DNA from 3 places in the Kitasatospora sp. NBC_01246 genome. Region 3 is predicted to be linked to each of the others. Evidence: riboswitches for the same ligand, from Rfam matches in the RefSeq annotation. Region 3 holds a riboswitch; each other region holds the start of a gene.
What was found. A riboswitch is a leader RNA that binds a small molecule or an ion and turns the genes downstream of it on or off. The one in region 3 is predicted to bind cobalamin.
Positions count from the first base shown of each region.

Region 1: it holds a riboswitch for cobalamin, as region 3 does, so the genes downstream of both, OG618_RS27820 (NAD(P)-binding domain-containing protein) here and metE (5-methyltetrahydropteroyltriglutamate--homocysteine S-methyltransferase) in region 3, are expected to answer to the same signal.
Region 2: it holds a riboswitch for cobalamin, as region 3 does, so the genes downstream of both, OG618_RS26760 (cobalamin biosynthesis protein) here and metE (5-methyltetrahydropteroyltriglutamate--homocysteine S-methyltransferase) in region 3, are expected to answer to the same signal.

Region 1 is NZ_CP108484.1:6,552,301-6,557,705, reverse strand. Features, by position in the region: gene OG618_RS27830 (acyl-CoA dehydrogenase family protein) at 1-441, shown strand, start outside; gene OG618_RS27825 (acyl-CoA dehydrogenase family protein) at 461-1,693, shown strand; partial or broken gene OG618_RS27820 (NAD(P)-binding domain-containing protein) at 2,022-2,799, opposite strand; cobalamin riboswitch at 2,813-2,936, opposite strand; rRNA gene rrf (5S ribosomal RNA) at 3,174-3,290, opposite strand; rRNA gene OG618_RS27810 (23S ribosomal RNA) at 3,376-5,405, opposite strand, start outside.
Region 2 is NZ_CP108484.1:6,183,428-6,188,832, forward strand. Features, by position in the region: gene OG618_RS26755 (cobyric acid synthase) at 1-779, opposite strand, end outside; gene OG618_RS26760 (cobalamin biosynthesis protein) at 776-1,747, opposite strand; cobalamin riboswitch at 1,841-2,033, opposite strand; gene OG618_RS26765 (helix-turn-helix domain-containing protein) at 2,246-2,959, shown strand; gene OG618_RS26770 (alpha/beta hydrolase family protein) at 3,317-4,432, shown strand; gene OG618_RS26775 (hypothetical protein) at 4,835-5,405, shown strand, end outside.
Region 3 is NZ_CP108484.1:1,888,929-1,894,333, reverse strand. Features, by position in the region: gene OG618_RS08085 (BlaI/MecI/CopY family transcriptional regulator) at 1-89, shown strand, start outside; gene OG618_RS08080 (M56 family metallopeptidase) at 86-1,030, shown strand; gene OG618_RS08075 (MarR family winged helix-turn-helix transcriptional regulator) at 1,279-1,905, shown strand; gene OG618_RS08070 (CopD family protein) at 1,999-2,280, shown strand; gene cobF (precorrin-6A synthase (deacetylating)) at 2,243-3,001, opposite strand; gene OG618_RS08060 (hypothetical protein) at 3,153-3,275, opposite strand; cobalamin riboswitch at 3,364-3,587, shown strand; gene metE (5-methyltetrahydropteroyltriglutamate--homocysteine S-methyltransferase) at 3,726-5,405, shown strand, end outside.

The DNA.
Region 1 (5,405 bases), 4.7 Mb from region 3:
CTGCTGGCCTCGCTCGACTGGGTCTTCTCCAGCGCGCCCTGGCTCGGCGTCATGCGGGCCCTGGTCCGGGACGCCGTCGACGGCGTCGGCGAGCGCCGGGTCTTCGGCCGGCCCCTCGTGCACGCCCAGTCCGCCCGGTTCACCCTGGCCGACCTCGCCACCCGCTGCGAGCTGGCCTCCGGACTGCTCTACCGGGCCGCCGGACAGTTCGACTCCGGCGGCCGGCCCACCCGCCAGGACGCCGCCACCGCGCGGCTCTTCGTGGCCGCCGCCGCGCGGACGGTGGCCGAGGGGGCCGCGCGCCTGTCCGGCCCGCTCGCGCTGACCAGCGACCACCTGATCGCGCGGGCCCACCGCGACGCCCTGTTCTTCGCCGAGACCGGGGGCGGCACCGAGGTGCTGCGCCCGGTGATCGCCGCGTCCCTGCTCGGGCTCGGCTGACGTGAGGACCGATACCGACATGACCGACACACCACACGGCACCGTCCTCAGCTTCCCGGGCACCGCCTCCCGAGCCGCCGAGACCGACGCGGCGGGCCGGATGCCTTCGCCGAACTGGACGGAGATCATCGACAGCGGCTACCTGCGGCTGTTCCACCCGGAGTCCTCGGGCGGCAGCGGCGCCGACGGCCTCACCCAGCTGGCGGCCATGGAGGCGCTCGCCCGCGCCTGCCCGGGCAGTTACTGGACCGCCACGGTGTCCGGCCTGCTGTGCGGCAAGCTGATCTCCCGCTACAGCCGGCCTAGCGAGTACGACCGGCTGCTGAAGCCGCTGATCTCCGGCGAGAAGCTGGCCTGCTTCGCCATCGTGGAACCGCCCGCGGGCAGCGACGCCGGGACCTACACCACCACGGTCCGGCCGGCCGGAGCCCCCGGCGAGGGGTTCGTCATCAACGGCGAGAAGGCCAAGATCACCAATGCGCCGGACGCGGACGTGGCCGTCACACTCGCCCGCCGGCAGAAGGCCCCCGGCGACGAGGGCCACGACTGGTGCCTCGCCTTCGTGGACCTGAACCAGCCCGGCGTCCGCCGCTACGAGACGCCGCGGATGGGCCTGCGCGGCATGCCCTGGGGCGGCATCGTCTTCACCGAGGCCACCGTCTCCGAGGCCGACGTGGTGCCCGTGCCGTTCGGCGAACTGGCCGGTGAGCTGGCCGAACTGATGGCCTGGGGCTGGCTGCTGATCTCCGTCTCGGCCATCGCCATCGCCGAGTCCGCACTGGACGCCTCGGTCCGGTACGCGGGTGAGCGGGTCTCCTTCGGGCGGCCCCTGGCGCACATGGAGGGCGTGCAGACCCAGCTCGCCGAATCCCGGGCCCAGATCGACGCCGCCCGGGTGCTGGCCCGCCGGGCGGTGACCGAGCTCGCCGCCGGCCGGTCGGCCCGGGAGGCGATCGCCATGCTCAAGATCTACGCCACCGAGATGGCCGTCGAGGTCGCCGCCCGCGCCGTGCAGATCCACGGCGCGGCCGGCGTCACCCGGGGCCACGAGGTGGAGCGCCTCTACCGGGACGCCCAGATGAACGTCATCGGCGGGTTCACCTCGAACCGGCTGCGGGAGACGGTCGCCGAGAGCCTGGGCCTGGGCCCGGCGGTCTACCGGCCGTTCGACTGGGTGGCACCGGCCGGTCTCGGTACCGATCCGGCGGGCTTCGACGGCCTCACCCGGCCCGCCGGGGCCGTTCCCGCGTAGCTCCGCGGTCCGGCACCACCCAGGGGTTCTTCCGGCCCGGCCCGCGGCGGGCCGGAAGAACCCCCGGATACCGGGACCGGCCGGCCGGTCGAATTCCCGGCGGACCGGAATTCGTCACGGCGAATTCATCTCCGGCAACACCACGGGTACATTCCTCCGGCGTAGTGCCGGGTATCCGTGCCGGGTATCCGTGAGGGGAATACGTGGCTCGAACCGGTGGCGGGATTCCGGGCCGACCCGCCGGTCGGCTTCCCGGCACTCCCGGGCATTTCCCGGGGCCGACCGGCCGGGGCCATTCGCGAGGCGGCCCCGGCCGGTCGGCCGGTATTCACCGACGGGTCTGCTCGCCCCCCTCCCGGAGGGTCGTGATGATGGCCGAGAAGTCCAGCCCCGCACCCTCGGCGGCGGCGAAGTCCGCATACAACTCCGCTGCCCTCAGGCCGAGTTCCACCGACAGGCCGGCGGCCTTGACCGCTCCGGCGGCCAGTCCGAGCTCCTTGGCCATCAACGCGGCGGCGAAGCCGGCCCGGTCGTCACGGTTGGCGGGGCTGGCCGGCACCGGGCCGGGGACGGGGCAGTTGCCGGTCAGCGCCCCACACTGGCCGGAGGCGGTCTAGGCGACGTCGAACAGCGCCTGGTGGCTGAGTCCGAGGCTCTCCCCAGCACGCACGCCTCGCTGACCGCGATCATCGAGATCCCGAGGATCATGTCGTTGCAGATCTTCGCAGCCTGCCCGGCGCCCGAGGGGCCGCAGTGCACGACCTTGGCGCCCATCGCCGGCGGCACCGGTCCGGCGGCGGCGAGGTCCGCCGCCGCGGCGCCCACCATGAAGTTGAGGCTCCCGGCGGTCGCGCCGGGCACGCCGCCGGAGACCGGCGCGCCGATCGCCCGGTGCCCGGGCCGTCCGCGAGCTCGTGGGCGGACCGGGCATCGCCCACGTCGACGGTGGAGCAGTCGACGAAGAGCGTGCCCGGGCGGGCGGCGGGCAGCAGGTCCGCGTAGGCCGCCAGCAGGTGGTGGCCGGCCGGTAGCACGGTGACCACCACCTCGGCGTCGCGCACCGCCAAGGCCGCCGAGGCCGCCGCGACGAAACCGGCCGTCTCCGCCACGGATCATCACAGGCCTGCTCCCGGATCACTGCGCGCCGCCCGGTCTTCCCGGCTGGGCACCAGTGACTGGCACTGCGACAACGCACTCCCCGGTCACAGTGGCGGGACCGTGCCGGATTCACACCGGCTTCCCTGCACTGCGGGCCTTGTTCACGACCATTTAGTCGGGCGTCCTAGTAGTTCCAGGGTGCCGCCGCGCCGGTCCGGGCAGCCCTACGGGCGACGGACCTCCTGCTGTGACGCTCCGTGGTCGAGCCCGGGGGGAGGCCGCAGTTGGGCCGGCCGCGTCGGCACCTGGCTGGTGGCGTCTTTCTCCGGAAACGCAAAGAACCCCCCGATCCTTACGGACCGGGGGGTTCTTTGGAATGATTGTTCGGCGGCGTCCTACTCTCCCACAGGGTCCCCCCTGCAGTACCATCGGCGCTGTGAGGCTTAGCTTCCGGGTTCGGAATGTAACCGGGCGTTTCCCTCACGCTATGACCACCGAAACACTATGAAACTTATCACCGCACCCACGACAGGCCATGTCATGGGGGTCGTTGTTTCAGAACAACACAGTGGACGCGAGCAACTGAGGACAAGCCCTCGGCCTATTAGTACCGGTCAACTCCACCCCTTACGAGGCTTCCATATCCGGCCTATCAACCCAGTCGTCTACTGGGAGCCTTACCCTCTCAAGGAGGTGGGAGTGCTCATCTCGAAGCAGGCTTCCCGCTTAGATGCTTTCAGCGGTTATCCCTCCCGAACGTAGCCAACCAGCCATGCCCTTGGCAGGACAACTGGCACACCAGAGGTTCGTCCGTCCCGGTCCTCTCGTACTAGGGACAGCCCTTCTCAACACTCCTACGCGCACAGCGGATAGGGACCGAACTGTCTCACGACGTTCTAAACCCAGCTCGCGTACCGCTTTAATGGGCGAACAGCCCAACCCTTGGGACCTACTCCAGCCCCAGGATGCGACGAGCCGACATCGAGGTGCCAAACCATCCCGTCGATATGGACTCTTGGGGAAGATCAGCCTGTTATCCCCGGGGTACCTTTTATCCGTTGAGCGACGGCGCTTCCACAAGCCACCGCCGGATCACTAGTCCCGACTTTCGTCCCTGCTCGACCCGTCAGTCTCACAGTCAAGCTCCCTTGTGCACTTACACTCAACACCTGATTGCCAACCAGGCTGAGGGAACCTTTGGGCGCCTCCGTTACTCTTTAGGAGGCAACCGCCCCAGTTAAACTACCCACCAGACACTGTCCCTGATCCGGATCACGGACCCAGGTTAGACATCCAGCACGACCAGAGTGGTATTTCAACGACGACTCCACAACAACTGGCGTTGCTGCTTCAAAGTCTCCCACCTATCCTACACAAGCCGAACCGAACACCAATATCAAGCTATAGTAAAGGTCCCGGGGTCTTTCCGTCCTGCTGCGCGAAACGAGCATCTTTACTCGTAATGCAATTTCACCGGGCCTATGGTTGAGACAGTCGAGAAGTCGTTACGCCATTCGTGCAGGTCGGAACTTACCCGACAAGGAATTTCGCTACCTTAGGATGGTTATAGTTACCACCGCCGTTTACTGGCGCTTAAGTTCTCAGCTTCGCCCGGACGAATCCAAGCTAACCGGTCCCCTTAACGTTCCAGCACCGGGCAGGCGTCAGTCCGTATACATCGCCTTACGGCTTCGCACGGACCTGTGTTTTTAGTAAACAGTCGCTTCTCGCTGGTCTCTGCGGCCACCCCCAGCTCAGAGTGCAAGACTCATCACCAGGAATGGCCCCCCTTCTCCCGAAGTTACGGGGGCATTTTGCCGAGTTCCTTAACCATAGTTCACCCGAACGCCTCGGTATTCTCTACCTGACCACCTGAGTCGGTTTGGGGTACGGGCCGCCATGAAACTCGCTAGAGGCTTTTCTCGACAGCATAGGATCATCCACTTCACCACAATCGGCTCGGCATCAGGTCTCAGCCTTAATGAGTGACGGATTTGCCTATCACTCGGCCTACACCCTTACCCCGGGACAACCACCGCCCGGGCTGGACTACCTTCCTGCGTCACCCCATCGCTCACCTACTACAGACTTGGATCAGCGGCTCCACCACGTCCCTTTGTCCGAAGACTCCGGGCCGGCTTCACGGCTTTAGCATCACCTGGTTCGACGTTGGCGCTTCAAAGCGGGTACGGGAATATCAACCCGTTGTCCATCGACTACGCCTGTCGGCCTCGCCTTAGGTCCCGACTTACCCTGGGCAGATCAGCTTGACCCAGGAACCCTTGGTCAATCGGCGCAAGAGTTTCTCACTCTTGTATCGCTACTCATGCCTGCATTCTCACTCGTGTACCGTCCACAACTGGTTTCCACCGCCGCTTCACCCGGCACACGACGCTCCCCTACCCATCACAGCAGGCGTTGGCCCTATATGCTGCAATGACACGACTTCGGTGATGTGCTTGAGCCCCGCTACATTGTCGGCGCGGAATCACTTGACCAGTGAGCTATTACGCACTCTTTCAAGGGTGGCTGCTTCTAAGCCAACCTCCTGGTTGTCTCTGCGACTCCACATCCTTTCCCACTTAGCACACGCTTAGGGACCTTAGTCGGTGTT
Region 2 (5,405 bases), 4.3 Mb from region 3:
ACCCGCAGCACGTCGGCTCCGAGCGGCCCGCGCCCCTCGGCGCGGTCCACCACGGTGGTCAGGTCCAGGGAGTCCTCGGCGTCCAGCCAGAGCCCGGACAGCATCGGCAGGGTGCCCAGCACCGGACGGCCGGTCAGCTCGCGCAGCATCTCCAGCCCGGGCGCCAGTAGCCGCGCGTCGCCGCGGAACTTGTTGACGAACCAGCCCGCCACATGGCGCTGGTCCTGCTCCGACAGCAGCGCCAGCGTCCCGTACATCGCGGCGAACACGCCGCCGCGGTCGATGTCGCCGACCACCACGACCGGCAGGCCGGCGGCGGTGGCCAGGCCCATGTTGGCGATGTCCCGGTCCCGCAGGTTGATCTCGGCGGGCGATCCGGCGCCCTCGCAGACCACCACGTCGTAGCGCCGGCGCAGGTCGGCCAGGCACTCCAGCGCTCGCTCCAGCAGGACGGGCTTGCGGTCGCGGTAGTCCAGCGCGCCGACCTCGGCGACCGCCCGGCCGAGCAGCACCACCTGGCTGCGGCCGTCCGCGCCGGGCTTCAGCAGCACCGGGTTCATCGCCGCCTCGGGCTCCACCCGGGCCGCCTGGGCCTGCATCGCCTGGGCGCGGCCGATCTCGGCACCGTCGGCGGTGACGAAGGAGTTCAGCGACATGTTCTGCGCCTTGAACGGCGCCACGGCGACGCCCTGACGGGCCAGCCAGCGGCAGATGCCCGCGGTGACCACGCTCTTGCCGGCGTCCGAGGTCGTCCCGGCGACCAGCAGTGCGTTGCTCATGCGCTCCCCCTTCTCGTCCCCGCCTTGAGTGCCTGCACGACGGCGTGCCCGGCGACGGTCGTACCCAGTGCGAGCAGTCCCACCCGGCGGGAGAGCCGGCAGGCGCGCTCGATGTCGTCCACCGTCACCGGTCGCAGCTCGCCGCCCAGTACCGGCCGGTGCTCGACCCGGGCGCCGTACCGCAGGGTGCCGCCGAGCCGCACGCCGACGGCGCCGGCGAAGGCCGACTCGGCCTGGCCCGCGTTGGGGCTGGGGTGGGCGGAGCCGTCCCGGCGCCAGACCCGCCAGGCCGTCCGGGGCTCGGGCGCGGCGGCGACGGTCAGCAGCGCGGTCAGCCGCGCGCCCGGCCAGCCCGCCACGTCGTCCAGCCGCGCCGAGGCCCAGCCGAACCGGGCGTGGCGCGGCGAGCGGTGGCCGACCATCGCGTCCAGGGTGTTGACCGCGCGGAACGCCAGCAGCCCGGGCGTGCCCGCGAGGGCGCCCCAGACGAGTGCGTTGACCACGGCGTCGGCGGTGTTCTCGGCGACCGACTCGACCACCGCGCGGGCGATCTGCCCCTCGTCGAGGGCGCTCGGGTCCCGCCCGCACAGGTGCGGCAGCCGCTGCCGCGCCGCCGCGAGGTCGTGCGCGGCGAGCGAGCGTCCGATCGTGCGGGCCTCGCGGGTGAGCGAGGTGCCGCCGAGCACCGTCCAGGTCGCGGCGGCGGCCAGCGCGGCCCGCCCGAGCGGCCGGCGGCCCAGGGTGCGGTCGGCCGCCAGCGCGCCGGCCGCGACGGTGCCCACGCAGAGCGCCGTGAAAGCCGTTCCGACGGCGCGGTCGTCCCGCCAGATCCGCCGCTCCAGCCGGCCGGCCGCACCGCCGAAGACGGCCACCGGGTGGCCGAGGCGCGGGTCGGCGAAGCGGGCGTCGGCGAGGTACCCGGCCGCGGCCCCCAGGGTGAAGGCGGCGGCGCGGGTCAGCGGGCGCACGGTGGACAGCAGAGGGCTCGGAAGGTCGGGGCAGCCTGCATCGCGTGCGTGTCCTCACTCAGGGTCCGCGCCCTGGATCGACGTACCGGGGGCGAGAGTCTCCTGGCTTCCGGGTCGAACGCACCCCCGGGCCCGGCGGCGGCTTCTGACGGCCCGCCGCGATGGGCCCCCTCCGGCGCCGTGGCCGGCGGAGGAGGGACTCCGAGTGTGCTCCCCGGTGACAGTGGCGGGACCGCGCCGGACTCGCACCGGCTTCCTCTGCATGCCTCCGTTTGGCTGAAGGATCCCATCACGCGGCCGAACCGTGCGTCAACCAAGGTCACGGAGGGGTTGGTCACAGCGGAGCCGGGCCGCCCGACCCCGTCGCTACCTCCGATCGGCACCCCCCGCAGGGGCATGACAGCCTGTGCGATCGTCCAGTCACCCAGAGGAGCCTCCGGGTCCGCTTCGTGTGTTCGGCGGCTGGGGGGCGGCCGGACCGCCCCCTACCGTCGGGCCATGCGACGCAGACAGCCACCCGCCGTGCCCCCGGTGCCCTTCTCGCCCGCGGCCGCCCGCGCGCACCGCGCCGGCCTCGGGCTGACCCCCGAGCAGGTGGTCGAGGGCATGGCCGCGCACGGCGTCCGGCTGCTGCCCTCCCACGTGCTCGGCTGGGAGAGCGGCGAGCTGCGCCCCGCCGAGGACGAGTTCATCGCCCTGGCCCGGGCGCTCTGGTGCCCGCCGGCCCAGCTGATGGGCGTCCGCCCGGCCCGGCTGCGGGACTTCCGGGTCGCCCGGGAGCTCAACCAGGAGAGCGCGGCCCACCGGATCGGCCTCGCACTGGACCGCTACCAGCGGGCCGAGGCGACCGGTCAGTGGGACGGCGACCAGGAGCAGACCCACGCGCTGGCCCAGGTGCTCGGCACGACCCTGCGCGAGCTGGTCGCGGTGACCGGCCGGGCGCAGGAGCTGGACCGGCGGCTGCGGCAGTGCGTGGACGGCCGCTGGCAGGCGCAGCTCCGGCCGATCGGCCGGATCGTGCCGGTGCACGAGGGCGACCTCACCGCCGTGCTGACGGCGCTGCAGAGCGAGTACCAGGTCACCTCCCACTGGGGCGTCGGCAGCTGGGGCTCCCCGGCCCCGGCGGCGGACACCCGCGCGGCGGCGGCCCGGCCGCTCGGCGAGCGGTTCTGGGAGCTGCTGGAGCGGCTGGAGACCGAGATCCCGGTCTGACGGGGCCGGTACCGCGCCGCCCCCGCGCGGCGCCTCCCCTCCCTGCCCTCCCTCTGCCGCTTCCCGCGCCGCCGTGACCAGAGGGCCGAGAACCGCGCCGCCGCTTCCCGCAGCCGGTTCCCGTGCCGCCGTGACCCGGCCAAGACCCCCGCCGCCGTGACCCGGCCAAGACCCCCGCCGCCGTGACCCGGCCAAGACCCGCGCCGCCGTGACCCGGCCAAGACCCGCGCCGCCGTGACCCGGCCAAGACCCGCGCCGCCGTGACCCGGACGGCCGCGTCCGGTGGCCGGGTGGCGCCCCCGCGAGTGGACTGGTGGGCAGACTGCCCAGTCCGCGACCAACAGAGCGGGGAGCGATATGCGTTGGGGAACCGCAGCCGCCGTGGCGGCCGCCGCCGTCGGCACCGGGGCCGCCGTGCTGCTGATCGGCCGGAGGGCCTCCGAGCGGATGGTCCGCCCGGCGGTCGGCCGTGAGCGGGCCGCCGGCCCCGTCGTGGTGCTGACCCTCGCCGCCGGACGGGCCACCTTCACCCGCAGCGCCGAGAGCGCCCGCCCCGGCCGCTGGGCCGTCGAGTGGGGCGACGGGGGGCACGCGGTGGTCGGCGAGATCCTGCACGCCGACGAGCGGGGCGTCACCCGCCGGCTGGTCCGCGCCGATCGCGGCACCCTGGCCCCCGGTACCGCGGTCCGCTTCACGCCCCGCGTCCACCTCGGCGACCCGACCAGCGCCCTCGGCCTGCCGTACACCGAGACCGCCGTCCAGGGCGAGCTGGGCGCGCTGCCCGCCTGGCGGCTGGACGGCAAGCGGGGCACCTGGGTGATCCTGGTGCACGGCCCCGGCGCCGACCGGCAGCAGACCCTCCCGGTGATGCCCGTCCTGCACCGGCTCGCGCTGCCCGTCCTGGCCGTCACCTACCGCGGCGACGAGGGCGCGCCGGCCTCCCCGGACGGCCTCGGCCACTTCGGCGAGACCGAGTGGCGCGACGTCGAGGCGGCCCTGCGGCTGGCCCTGGACAGCGGCGCCGGGCGGGTCATCCTGTACGGCTGGTCGCTCGGCGCGACCATGGTCCTGCAGACCGCGGCCCGCTCCGCCTGGGCCTCCTCGATCAGCGGCCTGGTGCTGGACTCGCCCGTGCTCGACTGGTCGGCCACCGCCCGCCGGGGCGCCGCCCGGGCCGGCTACCGGGGCGCCGCCGCCGAGCTGGGCGCGCTCGCGGCCGAGGGCCGGGCCGGCGTGGATCTGGCCGACTTCGCCCGCCTCGCGGACGGCACCGACCTGCGGGTGCCCACGCTCCTCCTGCACGGGCCCGACGACGCGCTGGCCCCCTGGCAGGCCGCCGCCCGGCTGGCCCACCGCCGCTCCGACGTGGTCGGCCTCCAGGCCGTCCCCGGCGGCGAGCACGCCGGCCTCTGGAACGCCGACCCCGACCGCTACGAGGAGCACCTGCGGCGCTGGCTCACCCCGCTGCTCTGAGGCCCGTCTCGGGCGGTCCTAGCCGTGTTCCGGACAGCCCCTCGGGCCCCTTCCCGCACCCCGTCCGCCCCGTCTTTCCCCAGGCTGGCGTGTCCGCGTCACACAGATCCGGCCAGGCGGTTTGGCCTCTGTTGCCCGATCTTGTCGACCCCCTGCGACCACCTGTCGGTAGTCGGGGCCGATCGGATGTGACAGAAGGCCGGTACAAGGGGAAGACTGCTCGACGTGACGTCTCGGAATCCGCGCGACCGTGATGCCCAGCTCCCGCCGACGATCGGCTCCGGTGCGACGGTGACCCGTCTCCCCGGAACTGCCCACCGCCCCGCCGGCGCCAGGCCGGGCGGCTCCGGCGTACCCCGCCGACGAGGCCCCGCACCAGCCCCAGGCCGTGGCCGGGTCCCGGTGCCGGACGGCTTCCCCGCTCCCGCCGAGCTCGCCCCGCTGGCCCGTCGGATGCTGATCGACGCCGTCCGCATCGCCCGCTGGGCCGGTGAACTCGCCGAGGTCGACAAGCGCGGCGAGCTGCTCCCCGAGGACGCCCGCGACGCGGGCCGCGCCCTCGCCATGACGGTGGGCGCCGCCGGCAAGGCCTGGGGCCAGGCCCTGCTGGTCGGCCTGGTCGAGGCCCGGGACGGCGGCGCCGCCCCCGGCTGGCGCCTGCACGCCTGGGAGCACGACGACGAGGCCGTGGTCCGCGGCTGGTCCGCCCTGTTCGACGCCTGGACGCTGCTCGCCCCGGTGCCGCCCGCCGCCCTGCGCGGCGTGTTCGCGGTGCTCGCCGGGCAGGCCGTCGACCAGGCGCCGCAGCTGCTCTCCTTCCTCCACCTGGTGGCCGGCCCGGTCGCCGACAGCGAACTGCTGGAGCTGCTGCGCCGGGGCCTGGACGAGCGCCGGGTCGGCGGCGGCGACGGCGCGCTGGGCCTCTCGCCCGTGCCGCACGCCGCCTCCGCGGTCTCGGCCGTCCGCGGCACCT
Region 3 (5,405 bases):
AGCGGTTCGTGTCATCGCTGTCCGAGGGGGACGAGGAGGTACTCCGGCGCCTCCTGCTGGAGGCCCCGGACGGAGAGGGCCGCGCATGACCCTGGCCCTCGCCCTGGTCGCGCTGACGCTGCTGGCTCCGTGGGGCGCGGCGCCCGCCGCCCGCCGGCTGGCCGCGCTCCTGCCGCCGCGCGAGGCGTGCGTGGCGCTGACGGGTGCGGCCGTACTGCTGGCGGGCGGCACCGCGGCGGCGCTGGTCGCGCTGTTCCACGTGCCGTTCCTCGCCTCGATGGAGCGGGTGCCGCCGGCGCGCGTGCTGGAGCGGTGGCCGGCCGTCGTGCCGGTCTCCGGTGCGGCCGGGGTGGTGCTGGCGGTCCAGGCCGTGCTGCTGGCGCGCCGCTGGCTCGCCCATCGCGCGCTGCTCGCGAAGGCCTGGGAGTCCACCGGTGACGGGGTGGCCGACGGCGACGTGCTGGTGGTGCCGGGCGGCGACGCGGAGGCCTTCGCCCTGCCCGGCTTCCGCGGGCGCCCCGGGCGGGTCGTGGTGACCTCGGGCATGGTGCGCGAACTCGGTCCGGCGGAGCGCGAGGTGCTGCTCGCGCACGAGCGGGCCCACCTGGCGGGGCGCCACCACGTGCTGTCCGTCGTCACGGACCTCGCGGCGGCGGTGCACCCGGCGCTGCGGGGCCTGCGGGAGGCGCTGGGCTTCCACCTGGAACGGTGGGCCGACGAGGCCGCGGCCGGGTCGGTGGGGGACCGCCGGCTGGCGGCGACGGCGATCGCGCGGGCGGCGCTGGCCGGGTCCGCCGCCACCCGGGCGGGCGGGAGCCGGAACCCGTTGCTGTCGGTGGGCGCCGGTCCGGTGCCGCGGCGGGTCGAGGCGCTGCTGGGGTCGGTGCCGGTCCTGCCGCGCGGTCGCGCGGTGCGGGTGGGCGTGGCCTGGCTGGTGGCGGTGGTGGCGGTGTCGGTGCTGATCCCGGGGCTGGCGTACGGGCTGCACGAGTACGTGGAGTACGCCGCGCGGGCCGTCCCGGGCCGGTGACGGGGCCGTTGTCGGCGCCGGCCGCCGGCGGCGGGGGAGCGGGTGTCGCGGACGACATCGATGTAGACCGATCGGCGTGGCGCGGCTATCGTTGGCCTCGGTGCGCCGTGCGGCGCCGTGCCCGGCGCGGCGCGCGAGCGGGCTTCGCGGCCCTCCGGTGATCGGCGTTCGGCAGCGTGGCATGGCGTCGGTGGTCCCGTGACCCCCGCCGGAGGTGGTGCAGCCCTCCACCAGCGATTGGATGCGACGTGTACGACAGGGGGAAGGGATCGTCGAGTCCCTTCGAGCAGACCGTCCACCTCCTGTCGGCGGCCGGCCGGGCGGCGGACGCCCTGCTCGCGGCGCGCCTGGAGTTCCGGGGGATGAGCCCGGCGCACCTGTCCGTCCTCTCCACGCTGGCCCGGCTGGGCCCGCACGCCCGACCCGACCTGGTCGCCGGGATCGACGGGGGTGCGGTCGACACCGCGCAGACCCTCGACGATCTCGTCGCGGCGGGCCTGGTCCAGTCCCTGTTCGTCCAGGTCGGCGGTCGGCACGAGGTGCTGACGCTCACCTCCTCGGGGCAGCTCGCGCTGGAGATCCTGCACAGCGACGAGTCGGCCGTGCAGGACGACCTGCTGGTGTCCCTGACGCGCGGTGAGCGCACCCAGTTGAACTCCCTGCTGCGGCGGGTGTGCGCCGCCGCCGCCCGGAGCGGCTCGGCGGGCTCGGCTCCGCGCCGGGCCGCCGACTGGGTCCTGACCCGCGAACGCCGTACGGAGTGGGCCGTCGAGCGCGAGGGCGCCGGCGGGGCAGCCGGGGCGCCCGGGGTGGCCGGCGAGCGGTCCGAGGACGTGGCCGGCCGGGACGGCGGCGGGGCCCCGGCCGGTTCGTAGCCGTCCCGCCTCACCAGGTGAAACGGGCGCCGCGCGCCACTGATCGGTCACCCCGGCCGCCTCGGCGACGGGGCCGGCCTGCTCTGGGCCGAGATGTGGCGCCGCTTCAGTCCGGTCGCGATGATCTGCGTCGGCGCGGTCACCGTCGCCGGCCTCCGGCTCGGCTGGAAGCACGTCGGCGCGGTCTCCCCGCTCTGGACCACCGGCTACGGCACCGCCCTGCTGGTCAAGATCCTGCTGGTCGTCGGCCTGGTCACCGCGGGCGCCTTCAACCAGTTCCGGCTGAGGCCCCGAATCGCCCGGGCCCCGGGCCGGTCGGCCCGGGGGCGGGTGTGGGTCAGCTCCCGGAGCGGCGGAGGAGGTAGGTGTCCATGATCCAGCCCTTGCGTTCGCGGGCCTCGTCGCGGAGCGCGCGGATCCGGGGGGCGGTTTCGGCGAGGGGGCCGGAGACGAGGATCTCGTCCGGGGTGCCCAGGTAGGCGCCGTAGAAGATCTCCAGCCCCTCGGGATCGATCCCGGTGAACGCGGCCCGCCCGTCCAGCATCACCACCACGTCGTCCACCTGCTCGGGGAAGCCCTCGGCGAGACGGCGGCCGGTGGTGATCTGCAGCGGGCGGCCGACCCGGGTCAGGGTGGTGCGGTGCCGGGCGGCGAGCGCCGAGACGCTGCTGATGCCCGGGACCACCTCGTACCCGAAGGTGGCGCCGCCGCGGGCCAGGACCTCGTCGATCACGGCGATGACGCTGTCGTAGAGGCTCGGGTCGCCCCAGACCAGGAACGCGCCGGTCTCCTCCGGGCCGAGGTGCTCGGCGACCAGCCGCTCGACCAGGTCGGCCCGGCGGGTGCGCCAGTCGTCCACGGCCGCGGTGTACGCCGGGGTGGCGCGGTCCCGCTCGGCGTCCGCGACCTCGATGACGCGGTGGCCGGGGCGGCCGTGCTCGGTCAGCAGTTGCCGGCGCAGCCGGATGAGGTCCTGCCGTTCCTCGTTCTTGTCGAGGATGAAGAAGACGTCGGTGCGGGCGAGGGCCTTGACCGCCTGCAGGGTGAGGTGGTCGGGATCGCCCGCCCCGATGCCGATGAGGAAGATGTGCCGCATGACAGTGATTGTGCCGTGCGGCTGCCCGTCCGCCGGGCGCGGCCGGTCCCGGGCGAACCGCCGGGTGGGCCGCGGGCGACCGGTCCGGTGGCACTGTGACGTCATGCACGCGCCCCTGACCCGGCCTTTCGGCCGTCGCCATGGCGGGCCGTCATGTTCTGGCTCCGCCGTCGGGGGTAGCCGGCACGGCGTGCGCGGCGGCGAGCACCTTGGCCGGGGTGACCAGCACGTCCTTCGTGACGCGCTCGTCCTCGACCACCGCCTCGACCACCACCTGAACTGCCCGGGCGGCCGGGGGCCGCCGGGGCCGTCCCGGCCATCCGCGATCCGGACAATCACTGACGCGCCGCCGGTGATGGGCCTAGGGTGGGCGGTGCAGTCGGTTCGCCGTGTCCTCCAGCCACGGCGTCGCAAGAGGGAACCCGGTGGGAATCCGGGACTGCCCCGCAGCGGTGAGTGGGAACGACCGCCGTCACACGCACTGGGCCCAGCCGGGCCCGGGAAGCGACGGCCAGTAGGTGTCCGGCCTGGAAGCCAGGCGGACGCGCCCGCGAGTCCGAAGACCTGCCACTGCCCGCGTGCACCCCGCACGCGGTGATCTCGGTGACCTCGAGGGCGGGTCGGCGGAGCGGGCGGGCCCACCCCGGTGCCGTGCCCCCACTGCCGTACCTCCACGCCGTCGTGCTCTCCCGGGATCGCAGCGCGACTCGCGAAGGAGAGTTCCGTGTCACCGAGTTCCACCACCCCGCAGGCCACCGTGTACGGCTACCCGAGGCAGGGTGCCGACCGGGAGCTGAAGAAGGCCGTCGAGGGGTACTGGGCGGGCCGCGTCGACGCCGCCGCCCTGCACGCCACCGCCGCCGTCCTGCGCCGCGCCAACTGGCGGCAGCTGGCCGACGCGGGCATCACCGAAGTCCCCACCGGCGACTTCTCGCTCTACGACCACGTCCTGGACACCACGGTCGCGGTCGGCGCCATCCCGGCCCGCCACCGCGCCGCCGTCGACACCGACCCGCTGGACGGCTACTTCGCCATGGCGCGCGGCACCCAGGACGTCGCACCGCTGGAGATGACCAAGTGGTTCGACACCAACTACCACTACCTCGTACCGGAGTTGGGCCCGGACACGGTCTTCGCCGCGAACTCCGCCAAGCCGGTCTCCGAACTGCGTGAGGCGCTCGGCCTCGGCCACCGCCCCCGGCCCGTGCTGGTCGGACCGCTGACCTACCTGCTGCTCGCCAAGCCCGCCCCCGGCGTGGCCGCCGACTTCCGGCCGGTCACCCTGCTGGACCGGCTGCTGCCCGTCTACGCGGAACTCCTCGCCGACCTGCGGGCCGCCGGCGCCGACTGGGTCCAGCTGGACGAGCCCGCGCTCGTCCAGGACCGCACCCCGGCCGAACTGAACGCCGCCACCCGCGTCTACCGCGAGCTCGGTGCGCTCACCGACCGCCCGCAACTGCTGGTCACCAGCTACTTCGACCGGCTCGGCGAGGCCCTGCCCGTCCTGGCCAAGGCCCCGATCGAGGGCATCGGCCTGGACTTCACCGGCCCCGGCGCCGCCAACCTCGACGACCTCGCCGCCGTCGGCGGAGTGCCCGGCAAGCGCCTGGTGGCGGGTGTGGTGGACGGCCGCAACATCTGGATCAACAACCTGGAGAAGTCCCTCGCCACCCTCGGCACGTTGCTCGGCCTGGCGGACCGGGTCGACGTCGCACCGTCCTGCTCGCTGCTGCACGTCCCGCTCGACGCCGACCTGGAGCGCGACCTCGACCCGCAGGTCGCCCGCTGGCTCGCCTTCGCCCGTCAGAAGTCCACCGAGGTCGCCACCCTGGCCCGCGGCCTGGCCCACGGCACCGACACCATCGCGGCCCAACTGGCCGCCAACCGGGCCGACCTGGCCTCCCGCGCCGGCTCGGCGCTGACCCGCGACCCGGCCGTCCGGGCCCGGGTCGCCGCCACCGCCCCCGAGGACGCCCGCCGCGCCCCGGCCTACCCCGAGCGCGCCGAGGCGCAGCGGGCCCGGCTCGGCCTGCCGCTGCTGCCGACCACCACCATCGGCTCCTTCCCGCAGACCACCGAACTGCGCACCGCCCGCGCCGACCTGCGCGCCGGCCGCATCGACGACGGAACCTACCGGGACCGGATGCGGGCCGAGGTCCGCGAGGTGATCGCCTACCAGGAGAAGGCGGGCCTCGACGTGCTCGTCCACGGCGAGCCCGAACGCAACGACATGGTGCAGTACTTCGCCGAGCAGCTGACCGGCTACCTGGCCACCCGGCACGGCTGGGTGCAGTCCTACGGCACCCGCTACGTCCGGCCGCCGGTGCTGGCCGGGGACATCTCCCGCCCGCACCCGATGACTGTCGACTGGTACCGCTACGCGGCCGATCTGACGGACCGTCCG